Regions from separate parts of the Paenibacillus barengoltzii G22 genome, predicted to be linked through region 2. Evidence: predicted binding sites of a transcription regulator. Region 2 holds the regulator's gene; the other holds the start of a gene.
What was found. The regulator Rex, encoded in region 2, represses fermentation and respiration genes when NADH is low (regulators of the CRP and FNR family bind a similar motif). The targets are predictions, from matches to a motif close to TTGTGAAATATTTCACAA.
Positions count from the first base shown of each region.

Region 1: the regulator Rex is predicted to act here: its motif matches at 1,545-1,562, upstream of C812_RS18640 (TorD/DmsD family molecular chaperone).

Region 1 covers NZ_KE159655.1:184,962-192,904, reverse strand. Annotated here, with positions in the region: gene mobA (molybdenum cofactor guanylyltransferase) at 1-419, shown strand, start outside; gene moaA (GTP 3',8-cyclase MoaA) at 416-1,423, opposite strand; gene C812_RS18640 (TorD/DmsD family molecular chaperone) at 1,738-2,433, shown strand; gene C812_RS18635 (efflux RND transporter permease subunit) at 2,822-6,133, opposite strand; gene C812_RS18630 (TetR/AcrR family transcriptional regulator) at 6,178-7,083, opposite strand; gene cls (cardiolipin synthase) at 7,274-7,943, shown strand, end outside.
Region 2 covers NZ_KE159652.1:1,349,564-1,357,506, reverse strand. Annotated here, with positions in the region: gene C812_RS06395 (3-hydroxyacyl-CoA dehydrogenase family protein) at 1-163, opposite strand, end outside; gene C812_RS06390 (AAA family ATPase) at 301-1,803, opposite strand; gene C812_RS06385 (hypothetical protein) at 1,796-2,329, opposite strand; gene C812_RS06380 (cell wall elongation regulator TseB-like domain-containing protein) at 2,584-3,069, opposite strand; gene C812_RS06375 (amidohydrolase) at 3,130-4,428, opposite strand; gene C812_RS06370 (redox-sensing transcriptional repressor Rex) at 4,425-5,069, opposite strand; gene dinG (ATP-dependent DNA helicase DinG) at 5,111-7,943, opposite strand, start outside.

The sequences.
Region 1 (7,943 bases), on a different contig from region 2:
TCGCGGTCGCTTGTGATACGCCGTTCGCGAATCGCGGCCTGTTCCGCGCTCTGCTGGAGCGCGCAGAGGCTGCGGAGGAAGCGGCGGCCCGGGCGGTTGACCGGGCAAGCGACCTCGCGGCAGGCGCCTCGGGCGGCTTCGCACCGACCGAGGCGATTTTGGCCCGCACGCAGGAGCGGGCCCATCCGCTGCTGGCGGCCTATCGGCGCAGCGTGCTTCCAGGCTTGGAAGCACGGTTGCGGGAAGGCCGCCTCAAGATGACGGCTTGGACCGAGACGCTGTGCACCGAATATATCGAAGGGGAGGCCCTCGCCAATGCTTCGGGCCTCCCCTTGGAGTGGTGCACGTTTAATATGAACAAGCCGGAGGACTATGAGCTGGCCCGATCTTGGTTAGAATCGGGCCGCTCAGAGGGTTAACCGCCGATCTGTGACATTCGGCGGGCGGTTGGCGTATGGCTTTGTTGCTTGCGCTCCAAAGCCAGCGCCATTTCATGGTTCTTCGGCTTGGCTCCCAGCGCCTTCAGGAACAGGGAGCGGATGCCTTCATGGTCGCCGGCTGCGGCATAGGGACGCACATGCAGCTCATCCGACCAATACAGGCAGGCTTTGATATGTCCATCCGCGGTCAAGCGCAGCCGGTTACAGCTGTCGCAGAAATGGTCGCTGACCGGATGGATCAGCCCAAACGTTCCGGCGGCACCCGCCACGCGGCGGCTCTCGGCAGGGCCGTTACCGCGCGGACCTTCGACGCCTTCCACTTCCCAGCCCGCTTCTCGGCACACGTCTTCTACGGCCGTCAGAGGCAGGTAAGTTTGACGCCAGGTGTCGCTGGCACTGCCGATCGGCATATATTCGATAAAACGAACATGCAGCGGCCGATCCAACGTTAATGCGATAAAATCGCGGATTTCATCCTCATTTATCCCTTTCATCAGGACCACGTTGAGTTTAATCGGCTCAAAACCGACCTCGACGGCGGCCTGAATGCCTTCCAGCACCTTCTCCACCTCGCCGCCGCGGGTAATCATCGCGAAGCGGTCCTGACGCAGTGAATCGAGACTGATGTTCACTCGGTTTAATCCTGCTTGCTTCAGCAGCTCCGCTTTTTTCGCCAGAAACATGCCGTTTGTCGTTAGTGCAATATCTTCAATGCCTGGAATGCGGGAGAGCATGGCAACAAGTTGTTCTAAATCTTTGCGCACCAGCGGTTCTCCGCCGGTTAGCCGAATTTTGCGGAGGCCCATCGGAGCAAGCGCCGAAACGGTCTCGGCAATTTCCTCGTAGCTCATAATTTCCTCATGCGGTTGAAACACCATTCCTTCAGCGGGCATGCAGTAGACGCAGCGCAAATTGCATCGATCCGTGACGGAGATGCGCAGGTAGTCATGTTTTCGCCCAAAGGGATCAAGCAATTGCTCCATGTGTACGCCTCCTTTTCTCTTCAGGTGTTTCAAATTTAATATATATTCTTCCAGGGGTCAATGCGTTGACACACACTGTTCAAGTATATTCTGTGTCGGACAACGATACAATGGAAGTAAAGTGTAAAAAAGATCACATAAAAGCGCTTACATTTAGAGGTATAATACAGGTGAGCGATACGTGATCCCCCTTAATCATGTGTCGGTATATGCTTTCGAGATGATTTCCCGCATGGTGAAGGGAGTCATCTTTTTTTTAACTCATGGCAGGGCAAGTTTAAACCACGATGTCGTTTTGAGGGAGATGAATTTGGATGGCAATGCTGTTCAAACCTTTGGTCTATACGCAGGAGCAGGTGGAGTGGCTGGAAACTCGCGGGATGGTGTATCAATTATTAATGGACTTTCTAAGCCGTCCGCCGCGGATGTCCTTGATTGCTCAGTGGCGTCGTAAGGTCGCGCAGTATCCCAAGGCAGGGGCCAGTAAGGGAGGGCGCCGGCTGATGGCCTATCTGGAGAGCATTCCTGAAGCTAAGTTTCGCAGTGTCTGCCATCAAGAAGCGAAGGAGTACGAGCGTTTGTTTTCGGGGCGGGAGGCGATCATTCCGTCTTGTGAAAGCTTGTTCCGCAGTCGCCGAGAAGGTGGCGGCGCGATGGCTTGTATTGCCGAAGTCCGCCAATTATATATGGATAATGCGATCGTATTTAATATGTTAAACGGCGAGCGCGACGACCATATTGCACTAGAGCTGGAGTTTATGGCCGTGCTTGCGGAAGGCATGCTGGCGAAGGCCAACCTGCAGCAAAGCTGCCTGGCGTTAGCGGACGTGCAGATCCGCTTCCTGGAGGAGCATTTGTTAAAATGGGCGCAGCCGTTTGCCCAAGAGCTTATGCAAGCTACGGAAAGTCCGCTCTTTATCGGACTGGCTGAGATGCTGGATGAGTTTCTGGTCAAAGATTTGGCACAGCTTCGCGCTTGGCGGGAAAGTCAGCAGCCGGTGATGGAATAGATAGCCAAAGGACCTCAACCTTCGCTGGATCAGCGGGATGGGGTCTTTTTTGATGTTCTTCAGGTTTTCTGCTGCGAGGGCTAACGAGAGGACGAACGGGAGGACAAACGAGAGATCTAACGCTTGCCACACGTCTTATTGGGGCCAAAATCGCCATGTAGAAATTCTAACGCTTATGACAGTGCTTATTCACCCATGTTGTGGCCGAAAACGATGGTTATGACTGCAATAGCGTTGCTCATCGTCGTTAGAATTTTAAATGACTCCAAATTGCTCAAATAACGTTTGTCATCAGCGTTAGAGCCAACCGTGCGATGAGGATGCAGCCATCAATGGGCAAAAAAAGACGACGCAGGATAGTAATCCTTACGTCGTCTTGAGTATTGATTTAATCCAGTTCCTTGGCCGACAGATCGCGGCGGCGGAACTTCATCAGAAATTCGTAGACGATTGGCACGATGACCAGCGTGAGCAGCGTCGAGCTGATCAAGCCGCCGATAACGGTGATGCCAAGGCCGCGCGAGATAATCCCTGCGCTGCGCTCCCAGCCGAAGACGAGCGGCAACAGTGCGCCGATCGTTGCTAAGGCGGTCATCAGGATCGGACGAAGCCGGGTAGCGCCTGCTTCAAGCAAGGCTTCGCGAGTGGACAAGCCTTCGCGTTCCTTGTGGATAACGCGGTCGATCAAGACAATTGCGTTGGTCACGACGATCCCGATGAGCATGAGTACGCCCATTAATGCCGAGACGTTTAAAGTCTCTCCGCCGATCAGCAGGCCCAACATGGCGCCGATTACGATAAACGGCAGGGAGAAGAGAATCGTAAATGGAGCCAAGCCTCCGCCAAAGGTAACGACGAGTACAAAATAGACGATGGCGATGGCTGCCAACATGGCCAGTCCGAGTTGGCCAAACGTATCGTTGATCTGTTCGGTCACGCCGCCGAATTTAACGGTCACGCCGTCCGGCAGATCCAGCTTGTCGATCTTCTCCTGCAAGCTGTTCGACGCCTTTTGTACGTCGGTGGAGGTGATTTTTGCGCTGACTTCAACGACCATCTTCCCGTCGATCCGCATGATGGAATCCGGGGAGGTGCCTTTTTCTACCTTCGCTACGTCCTTGATGGGGACTTGAATGCCCAGCGGCGAAGTCAACGTTGCATTTTCGATATCGGTAATGCTGTTATAGGTCTCGCTGTCGGCTTCGATATACACATTGTATTTCTTACCCTCGATGGCGACCTCGGTCAGAACTGGACGTTCTCGAACCGGGCTTAGCTTCATCGCCAGTTGGCCTGGCGTTAAGCCGAGGGAGCTCAGCTTCTGTTGATCCGCAACCAGGGTGTACTGCTCATAGGTTTTGGACAGGCTGGTGTCGCCCTTTTCAAAGTTCTTCGTATCCTCTTGAATCAGGGAGAGGATTTGATCTGATACCGGCTTGATCTGCTCCAACTCGTCCCCAAACACATTCACGCTTAACGTGCTGCCGCCCAGACCGCCGGTCATCAGCTCGGACATATCGCTCCATTCACCCTTCGGAAGCTCGGTCCGCAGGCCTTCGATAAGCTTTTCTTTTACATCGTTAAATTGTTTGGTATCCGGATCGTAGGCGATATAGAACAAAGCCGAGTTTGAGGACCCCATCCCCAACGGATTGTCGCCCCCAACGGAATATTGCATTCGATCGACGTTCGGCTGCTTCAGGATGTATTTCTCCACTTGCAGCATATCCTTCTCCACATCTTCCAGTCGAGCTCCAGGTTCCGGAGAGTAGGTAACCATCACATATTTATCCTCTTGTTCCGGCAGGAAGCTGACGCCGACCAGCGGGTACAGGAACAAGCTACCGATCAGCAGGATTACTGCAAGTCCAAAGGTGGTCAGCTTATGGGACAGCGACCATTCCAGAATACGGCGATAGCCGCGGGCCATGCCTTTGGGCTTCTCATCGTGATCATGTTTCTTGCTGAGACCTTTGCGGAACAGCGTATGCGCCAGCGCCGGTACGAGGGTGATAGCAACCAGCAGCGATGCGAGCAGCGAGAAGACCATTGTGAGCGCAAACGGCTGGAACAGCTCCCCGACCATTCCGCTGACAAAAGCGAGCGGCAGGAACACGGCGATCGTGACGATCGTCGAGGACATAATCGGGATGAACATCTCCCGTGTTGCTTCGATGATCAGCTTGCTGCCCTTCAGCTTCTCGCCTGTCAGGGACAAGCGCCGATAAATGTTCTCGATAACGACGATGGAGTCGTCGACGACGCGGCCGATGGCAACCGTCATGGCACCCAGCGTCATCATATTCAGTGTAATATCCATCTGCTTCAACGCCAAAATGGCGATCAGCAAGGACAACGGGATCGAGATAATGGAAATGATCGTCGAGCGAATGTTACGCAGGAAGATCAGGATGATCAACACGGCAAACAAAGCGCCAAACATTGCTTTGGACAGCATCGTGTTCACCGAGTCGGTGATCGGCTGCCCTTGGTCCAGCAGGACCGTGAAGTTGATATGGTCGTACTGCTTGCCCAGCTCTTTGGCGGCTTCCTTGACTTCGTTCACGACGTCAACGGTGTTGGCATCATTGGATTTAACGATTTGAATACCAATCGATTCCTCCCCGTTGGTCCGGGAGATGGATTCGGCTTTGCCCACCGTCTCGATGTCAGCGATGTCGCCAAGTTTGACCGTCGGAAGGCCGGTTGGAACAGCTCCCAGAGCGCCTCCGGCGTTAGGGCCGGCTGCCGCACTTGCACCGCCAGCAGCACTTGCACCGCCAGCAGCACTTGCACCGCCGTCAGCACCTGCGCCGCCAGCAGCTCCCGCGTTGCCAGCACCGTTCGTTGCACCACTAGCCGCGCCTGCCGCTGCGCCAGCGCCACTAGCCGCATCTATACCCCCAGCAGCATTGGCGCCTGCCGCGCTGTTGCCCGCTGCGCCAGCAGAACTTGGTACGATCGGAATCGCTAAGTTTTTCAAATCATCTACGGTGGTGATGTTGCCGTCCACAACGACCGCCTTCTCGGATTCCTCCAGGCTAAACAACCCCAGCGGCACGCGGAGCGCGGAGCCTTGCACGATTCCTTTGACGGTATCTTCCGTTAGACCCAGTTCCTTCAGCTTGGCTTCGTTGAACTTCAAACTAACCTCACGGACGAACTGACCCGCGATTTGCACCGAAGCGACGCCGTCCAAATCCTCGAGTACAGGTTTGATGTCGTTCTCCGTAATCCGAGTCAAATCCTCGAGACTGCCGGATTCCTTATCCGACAAACTAAGGGAAACGACCGGCATAGAGTTTAGACTAAACCGGGTGATCTGCGGCTTCTGGGCATCCTCCGGAAGCTGCACATCGTTTAATGCCTCGCGAACCGCTGCGGTGGCATTATCCAAGTTCGTATCGTAATCAAATTCAATGATGAGCGAAGCAGCGTTCTCCATCGAAGTGGAGGTTATGGTCTTAACGCCGTCAACATTATGCAGCCGCGTCTCCAGCGGCTTGGTAATCTCCTCGACTACGCCTTCCGGAGCAGCGCCCGGATAGACCGCAGTTACGCTAAGGTAGGGTACGTTAATGTTTGGAATGGTCTCCTGCTTCATCGTCAGACCGCTGTACAATCCCATGGCAGTCACGATAACTGTCAGAAGCCAGATCGCGAACTTATTACGCAGGGAAAACTGGATGATACTCTTCATATACGGGTTTCTGCTCCTCTCTTTATATAGGTGACAAACTTCTTTTAAATATGCTGGATATATGCCTGCAGCAGTTGTTTTAATTCAGCAGAATGCGCAGCCAGTTCCGGGACGGCAGCTAAATTGGCTAGCATGCCTTTGATAATCGCGCGGCGCGGACGAAGCTCCAGAATTTCACGCTCCAAAATTTGCAGCGTCTCCAGCGCTTCCTGTTGCCTGTCTGCGTCAGTGATGGCGCCAAGGTGATCGCGAAGCCGTTTGACTGCGATGATCGGATGTTGCTGCAAATCCAGGCTGCCTGGGGCCCCTTCGGTCATCAGCCGCAACGCCTCTTCGGAAATTAGCGGCTCAGGACGGTTGCTTAACTGATGCTCCGCTGCCAGATCAAGCAGGTCCATCAAGTGGTTCGCCATTTGATCCGGCGAGGCCGAAACATGGGGCTCGAACAGCAATCGGATGTACATGCCAACCATACCGTAAGCGATCGTTAACAGATCCCCTGTGTACGGTTCGATTTTCGGTCCATAGATCGCCTCCAGCTTGTTCTTCCCATGCTGTAACAGCTTGGCGTTGTGTGCTTTAACCGAGGCAGGTTCTTTGTAGGGCGTACCGTTTTTGTGCCAATCCTGAAACTGCATAATCAAGAATTCGCGCAGCTCAAGCACCAGTTCGAGCATGACGATGATTTGACGGCGCAATTTCTCTTTAGGCGTCAATCCTTGCTGCAGCTCCACCTGTGTCAAATGGTCAAGCAGCATCTGGTAACAGTAGTCGAACAAGCTCTGCTCCAGTTCCTCCTTCGATTTAAAATGAAGGTAGAGACTGCCCTTGGACATCCCGCAAGCCTCGGCGATCTCCTGCATCGACGTGGCAGATGCACCCTTGGCCGAAAACAGCTGCATGGCCGCACGTAAAATCAGCTTCTTCTTGTCGATGGATGGATGAGACAAATAATTACTGAACCCCCTTCCTCTGACTCATGGGTTCTCATTCTGACTAAATGGTCATTTCGATTATAGTATAAAGCCCAGGCGGATACAAATGAGCGTATGTACATTTTTCCACACACCAGTAGGAAGAATTCGAGCGTTCATGTAGAATATAATCACATGCATCAATAGGTAAAGAGGGAGTAGTAAGATGAGACGGGGACTTCAAATCATTCTTATCGCCGCAATATTATTTGCTTTCTATTATTTCGGATTTGGCGTCTTCGGTAAATTTGGGGGCACGCTCGTTAGTATCTTCCAAACGCTGACCGTCATTACGATCGGCTTTGCCATTTTTATGGAGAACCGCAATCCTTCCAGCACGGTGGCCTGGATTCTCGTACTTGCTTTGCTGCCGGTTGTGGGGCTGGTGCTCTATTTTCTGCTGGGTCAAAATTACTTCAAGCGGCGTAAATTCGATAAAAAAGCGGAGCAAGATCGCCTTAGCTATGAGCGGATCGACCGCAGCGCTCGTCCGTTGCCTCGGGATTTGTCGCAGTTTACTCCCAATCAACAGCGCTTGTTGCATCTGTCCCAGCGGCTGGCTCGCACGCCATTCTCCATGGCAACCCGCACGTACGTGTTGACCAACGGGGAAGAGACGTTTACGAACCTGCTGCGCGAGCTGAAGAAAGCCCAGCATCATATTCATATGGAGTACTATATCTACCGTGCGGACGATATCGGACGGGAAATTCAGAAAACGCTTATAGAAAAGGCACGGGCCGGGGTTGAGGTCCGTTTTATGTTTGACGCGGTAGGCAGCATTGGCTTGCCCAAATCGTTTATCGCAGAACTGCGCGCGGCTGGAGTAAAGGTGG
Region 2 (7,943 bases):
CAAGTTGTTTATCCAGACTCGTCTCGATCATGTTATAGGCATGATCCAATTTATCGGCTGTCTCCTCCACGAGCAACACGTCCAGTCCTTTAGCAGCCAGCATTTCACTGATGCCTTGACCCATTGTGCCGCCGCCGATGACACCAATTCGTTTGTAATTCATGGTCCTCTCGCTCCATCCTTTCATCATCTGTACATAATATGGTTTTCCAGATGTCGAAACATACATCTTTTAACACCCAACATATAATAATATCTTAGCACGAAGAAAAAGTAAAAAAAAATAACCGGCACCATGATTTATGCCGGTAAATGGACGCTGTCACGAAATTGACAACGAAATTGCTCGCCGGAAAGGCGTTCTTCTTTTAACAGTATTTCTAGGGATCTGTCAAAAACTGCCGAATGCTGTTCCAATAACTGCTTCGTTCTGGCCGCAAGATCCTCCAAAATTCGAGTGTTTTCGTTCATCAGCACCTCAGTTGTCACCATATCCATATTCACGATCCCCAACTCGGTCAACCCCGACGTCATCATCGTATGCACGATTTTTAACGCCTGCTCGAAATCGTTACTTGATCCGGTGCTGCGACCACCATAATAAATTTCTTCTGCGGCAGCCCCGGCCAAGGCGATCATGATTTGACCTTCCAGATACGATTTCGTATATAAGTACTTCTCGTCCTGCGGATTGTGCCGGACATAACCCAGCGCTCTTCCGCGCGGACTTAGAGCAACCTGACTGACGCTGCCCGGAGCAACAACCTCTGCAGCAATCGCATGGCCCAATTCGTGAATGGCAACGCGACGTTTCTCTTCCTCTGCTGCCTGACGATCGGTCTGCTCACCCATCAGCACTTTATCGATCGCGACTGACAGATGTTCCTGGGTGATTTGATCCACGCCATCCCGCATCGCATAGATTGCCGCTTCATTCATTACGCTTTCCAGTTGAGCGCCGGAGAAGCCGAACGATTCCTCGGCGATTTTGTCCAAGTCGACGTCCTCCCGCAGCGGTTTATTCGCGGCATGCAGTTCGAGGATATGGCGGCGTCCCTTCTTGTCCGGCAAATCCACTTGAATATGTCGGTCAAAACGGCCCGGCCGCAGCAGCGCACTGTCCAGCATCTCCTTGCGGTTGGTTGCAGCAATCAGCAAAATCCGCGGCGTATCGGACGTATAAATGCCGTCCATTTCCGTAAGCAACTGGTTGAGCGTTTGATCGTATTCCCGCTGCTGTCCGCCTTCACGTTTACCGCCGATGACCTCGATTTCATCAATGAAAATAATCGCGTTTTCCTTGTTTTCCTTGGCCGCGCGGGTTCTCGCTTCTTTAAACAGATCACGAATCCGGCTAGCCCCCACGCCAACATACATTTCTACAAACTCACTGCCGGAAGCGGCCACAAACACCGCGTTTGTATAATGCGCCGCTGCTTTGGCAAGCAAAGTTTTGCCGGTTCCAGGAGGACCGGTCAGCAATATCCCTTTAATCGGCCGGATGCCAAACTTGCTGATTTCCTCATGGCGCACCATGAAATCCAGCGCTTCGCAGAGCTCCTGCTTGGCGCTCTCCTGACCGCCAATCTGCTCGAAGGTCAGCTTCGCCGGTCCGCGCTTTTTGCGTTTCCGTTCCTGGGCCGCTCCAATCGTGATGCCGCCCCGCATTTTGAGCATGGCAAATACCACGCCAAATAACACGATAGCCGTAACGAGTGGAATGATGTTCACGCCAATGAACGCCAAAAAGACGATGAGTACAAGTATAAAGCCAAGAGCAGCTTCAATGATCCATTTACGCATTTGGCCATACCCCCATCCGTTCCGGCGTACGCGGCAAAATAATAAATTTGCTGTATTGTCCGTCTGTTAAGGTGATGTACACGTTTTTCTCATCCATTTCCGCCGTAGCCTGCAGCTTGCTGTTCTCTTGCTCCATCTGTTTCAGCGCAGCCGTAATTTGGGTATATTGCTTATTTTCCATGGCCTGGGCGACAGTAAACATCGCATTTTCCCACAACTGGTCAAGCTCCGGCGAGGAATGATCCTCGATATTCAGCTTCAATGTACGGCTGCCGATTTGCTTCTCCCCGTTCTTTTCAATGTGCCGAACCAATTCACCCAAATCCGTCCCGGGCTTCAAATTCAGCTTCAGTTCCAGCTCATCCGCCTTCACATTCATATCGACATGATTAACCCCATCTACACTCTTCACAATATTCTCCAGCGGACGCTCAATCGCCCACTGCCGATATAAGAACCATCCACCAAATAATACAAGGGCGGAAATAGCAATGCTTGCAGCAATTGGTCCAATACGCAGTTTCACGTGATGTCCCCCTTATCTATATAAATAATCTACTATATTATATATATTCACGTATATCAAAACTACAAGTATCAGTATATCACATCGTATATATAAATTCGAAGGAATGTGTGAATATATTTAAAAATAAAGCCTAGTAGTTCTAACCCGAAATGCTACAATTTCTCAAGCCAAACATAAAAAACGGTTCCGCCATTCAGGCTCTTCGCCTAAACAACGAAACCGTTAGATATGATTCATTCATAGACTCCCCGTCAGCGATTCGGCAGGGTGAACACTTCCGGCAAAGCCTCGCCGGTCGTGAAACTGAAAAACCGGTAGTAATGGTGGTCCTTCTCTTTATAGAACAGCTGCCACACCAGTTGATTATTGTAAATGCCTGGCAGCAGCCGAACCACTCGGATCCCCGGCAACGATTGTTTGATAATCTCACGCATTTGGCTCTCGGACTTGCCATCAGCCAGTAGGCGTACCTCCGGATCATGTCCTTCCCGCAGCCAGACCATCATCTGACGACCGGAAGCATCTTCACCTTGTACGACCCAGATGACTTCATCCCATACCGACTTCCAAACTTTGTCGCCCCGGACGAGATCTGTCTCTTGCTTTGCCTGCTGAATGGCGGCTCTTTCGGCTTCCCACGTATCCTCATGAATGTATAGATAAAACCGGTGGAGACCCAGGAGCACGATCAACAGGATCACAAGGGACAGCAGGATCCATTTCGTTCGCTTCCTCAAGCTTCTCTTCCTTTCCCTTCCTATGCAAGCAGCCTCCTTCTGGAAACCGCGCGCCGCTCATTATCGTGCCAGCAGTCCCTCAAACGCCGCCTGCGCCTCGTAGCGGATACGTTCCTCATCCAGCGTCAAGCAAGCCCCGTGTTTGACAACCTGCTTGCCGTTCACCCAGACATGCTCCACATCCTTGGCCCCTGCGGAATAAACGGTATGGGAGATATAATCCGTTCTCGGCAGGAAATGGGCTTGCTCCGTGTTCAAGGCGATAATATCTGCCTTCATGCCTGCAGCCAGCTTGCCTGTATTTTGCAAGAAGACTGATTTTGCACCGTATTCCGTTCCCATCTTCAAGGCTTCCAGTGCCGGAACCGCCGTTGGATCGCCGGATACGCCTTTATGGATCAGCGCAGCCAAACGAATCTCCTCCAGCATATCCAGGTTATTGTTGCTCGCCGGACCGTCGGTCCCCAGCGATACCACTACGCCTTTCTTCAAGAGTTCGGGTACGCGGGCGACACCGCTGGCCAGCTTCAAGTTACTGCCCGGGTTATGCGAAATTGTAACCCCGTGGGATGCCAAGATATCGATTTCCTCGTCGGTCAAATGCACCGCATGGGCAAGCAGGGTTGGGCGGGAGAACATCCCCAGCTTCAACAAATGCTCTACCGGACGGACGCCGTAATCGTTCACGTTCTGCTCTACCTCGGCGCGTGTCTCCGACATATGCGTATGCATTGGCAAATCGAGATCATGGGCAGCTTGCACAAATTTCTCGATGAAGGCTGGCGGGCAGGTGTACGGTGCATGCGGTGACATCATCGTGGTGATGCGTCCTTCTGCCTTGCCGTGCCAGTTCTGTGCAAACGCGATCGCTTCCTTGAGCTTCTGATCTTGCTCTTCCGGGGAGCACAAACCGATGGCTCCGCGCATCAGCACGGCGCGAATGCCTGATTCCTCCACGACGTTGGCCACTTCGTCCATATGATCGTACATATCCAGGAACGTCGTCGTCCCGCCCTTGAGCATTTCCAGCACGGACAATGCCGTACCGGCATACACATCCGCTGCCGTAAATTTGGCTTCCATTGGCCACATTTTCTCCTGCAGCCAGGTTTGCAGCACCATGTCATCTCCGTAACCGCGCAGCAGCGACATCGCCGCATGGCCATGGGTATTGATTAGGCCCGGCAGGAACAACAAGCCTTTGCCGTCCAAAGTCTCGGCGCCTTCCACGCCTTCCGGGCGCTCTTCCCCGATATAGCTGATCGTATCGCCCTCAACGAGCATATATCCGTCAACCACAGGACGTTCCGCATCTAATACGGCAAACGTCCCGTTCTTAATTAACCATTTCCGACTCATACGTTGCTTGTTTCCTTTCCGTTTTCCAAGTAGTAAGCCAAGCTCAGCAAATCTGTGGTGAAATCAGCCGCATGAATCCGAACTTCCGGCGGAACCTTCAGAATCGTTGGCGCGAAGTTCAGAATCGCACCGATTCCGGCGGCCACCAGCTCATCCGCCACCCGTTGGGCTTCTGTATCCGGTACGGTGATGATGCCAATGCGGATATTTTTCGCTCGAACAGTTTCCGCCAGCTCTTCGATCGGCTGAATCGTAATGTTGTTGATCTGCTTGCCGATTTTCGCCGGCGAAGCGTCGAACACCGCAACAATCTTCATATTATCCTTCAAATACGCATTATAATTCGAAAGGGCTTGGCCCAGATTCCCGGCGCCCACCAGCGCAACGTTAATCTGTTGGTCCAGATTTAAAATTTGTTGAATTTTCTCAATCAAATAAGCGACATCGTAGCCGATCCCCTTTCGGCCAAAATCGCCGAAATAAGCTAAATCCTTACGGATTTGCGCCGGATTAAGATCCAGCTTCTGTCCAAGCTCCTGGGAGGACACCGTTGGCACCTCACGGCGGCTGAGTTCATTTAAAAAACGCAGGTAAACCGGCAGTCTGCGGACGACAGCGTCCGAAATTTTATCTGACTTCATGCATTGTTCCCCCTATTCTCCATTACGATCTATGAAGCGGCTTAGGCTTCGGGATTTAACCATTCCGAGATACGCGGCACCATTTGAGTTAATGGCATATGCTCCATCTTCGGTCCAGGCAATGAGTATAAGAAATATTTTCCATAATATGATTCCAGGATCCGGGTATCATAAACGATCACGATGCCGCGATCCTGCGACGAACGGACAAGCCGTCCGAACCCTTGCTTAAAGCGAATGACCGCCTGCGGGACAGACAGCTTCATGAATGGATTCTTCTTCTCCCGCTGCAGGCGTTCGCTCTTCGCTTCCACCAGCGGATGGTTTGGCGGCTGGAACGGCAAGCGTACAATCGCTAAACTGGTCAACGCCTCGCCAGGGATATCCACCCCTTCCCAGAAGCTGCTTGTCCCGAGCAGCACCGATGCGCTGTTCCCTTGGAAGCGCCGGGTCAGCTTGGTGCGGCTGCCGCTGTCCATCCCTTGCCCGATCACCGTGATGCCCTCCGCTACAAGCCGTTCTTTCAGCGGGTCATACACCTGCCTGAGCATCTTGTACGATGTAAACAGCACTAGCATGCGCCCCTGTGTCGCCACCGCGGCATCCGCCAGTGATTGTACCAGCGTGTTAATGAAATGGTCATCCCCCACGCTGCCTTTCACACTTGGAAAATCGCGCGGAATCACCAGCAGCGCCTGATCACGGTAATTAAACGGCGATGGCAGCATCGCGGTGATCAGCCGATCCTCTTCCGCTGCCTCCGTCAAGCCAAGCTGCTCAATCATATATTGGAACGATTTATCCACAGATAAAGTCGCAGACGTCATGACGACGCTCTTCTTCCGATCGAAGAAAAATTGCTTCAACTGAGCGCTGACATCAATCGGCACCGCATACATTTGCAGCGACCGGCTGCGGAAGTTCCCGTTCGCTTCTATCCAATAGACGGTATCCTCGCTCTCCAGCTTCATGAAGAAGCGAAGCGCTTCCCGTTCTCCGGCTAAATCTTTAAACAACCCGCTAATATCGGTGATCAAGCTCTCCGCTGCATAATCGTCCTGCTCTTCTCGGATTTCGGACAGAAGGCGCTCCCCTTTCCGAAGCACGTCGCCGAGACCTACATAAATTTGATTCTCTAGCGCGGTCAACGTCTCCCAATCCTTGGGCTTGCGGTTCGGCAGCAACCGGTACACGAACTGTCCGGGATCACCAGGCGCGGCGTCACTGCGGTCAGGCATTAAGCTGAACAGCAGCTCGCTGAGCTTGTCCCAGCTCTCCTTCACATCCACCAGCGTAGGATAGATCCCGTCGATGACTGAGCACCATTCCGAGGATTTCTCCGCGGCTGACGCTTCGAGCGCGCTGCGGAGGTTGGCCAATTGCCCCGTCTTGCTGTCTTTATACAGCCGGGTCAGCGTATGCACAACCGTAAAATACTTCATATGAATCCCCAAATGCTTGCCGGCCACATCCTCTAAATGATGCGCTTCATCGATTACTAATCGCTCGTAGCCCGGCAGCAGCTGATGTCCCGCCTGGATGTCTGTAAACAGCTTAGAGTGGTTCGTAATCACCACGTCCGCGACACCGGCTTCGTGTTTTGCGCGATGATAGAAGCATTTGCGGAACCAAGGACAGGAGCGGCCCAAGCAGGATTCCGACTCACTGGCCACTGTCTCCCAAAAGTCACCGCCGCGATTGCCGAGATTCAGCTCTTCGTCATCGCCGCTTTCTGTTTGGGTCAGCCATACGACCATTTGCGCGGCCGTCATCACCTCTTCTTTGGGTGTAGAGAAGTCTTTTCTATTTATTTTATGTTCAAATTTGCGCAAGCACAAATAATGCTGCCTACCTTTAAAAACGGCTGCACGAAACGGAAAAGGCACGACCTCCGTCAACAACGGCACATCGCGCTCTCTAAGCTGTTCCTGCAGGTTGATCGTGTGCGTGCTCACCATGACCTTCTCTTCATTCTTGACGCTGTGGTAAATAGCTGGCAGCAGATATCCCAAGGATTTGCCCGTTCCGGTTCCGGCTTCCACGAGCAAGTGCTTATCTTCCTCAAAAGCCCGCATGACCTCATTTAACATCATGTTCTGGGCTTCCCGTTCCTCGTACTGCGGCAACCGCTCCCGCAGCCGTTCTCGGACCTGCTCCATAAACTGCTCGAACGTCACGTTCTCCAGCGGATTGCGTTCCGCGCTGTCCCTCGGCGCTTCGATGTCGAGCCAATCTTCCACCTGCAAGGCGAATTGGCGGTAGTAGACATAGCCGTCTTCGCTTGGCAAAGCTTCCCGCTCTTTCTCCTGAACCATGGCGTCAAAGAACCACCCGAGATCGCTGTCCTCACCGGCAAACAGATCTGCCAAACGCTGTAAGGTCAATAGCGGCAATCGGTCACATTCCTCCAAGCATTTGAGGAAAATCAGCGCTGTCGCCAATGCGTCACTGTCCGCCTGGTGCGGACGCTCATGCTCCACCTCAAACTCCGCTGCCACCATCCCTAGCTGGTAGGAAGTCAGTGAAGGGAACAGAATTTTCAGGAAATCCATCGTATCCAGAATCCGTCCTGTAAACGGCAAATACCCCGTCTTGTCCAAGGCGCTCTGCAGGTAATTAAAATCAAACGCTACATTGTGCCCAACCAACACGACGTCGTTAAGTAGTGGAACCATCTCCACCATCACTTCGTCCAGCTCTGGCGCATCCTTCACATCCTCTTCAGTGATGCCCGTTAACCCCGTAATAAACGGAGGAATCGGCACGCCTGGCTTAACGAAAGAACGATACACCTGAGAAATTGATCGATCCGGCTCTATAATGGCAAGTCCCACTTGAATGATTTCATCAGAGGACTGGTTACCCGTCGTTTCA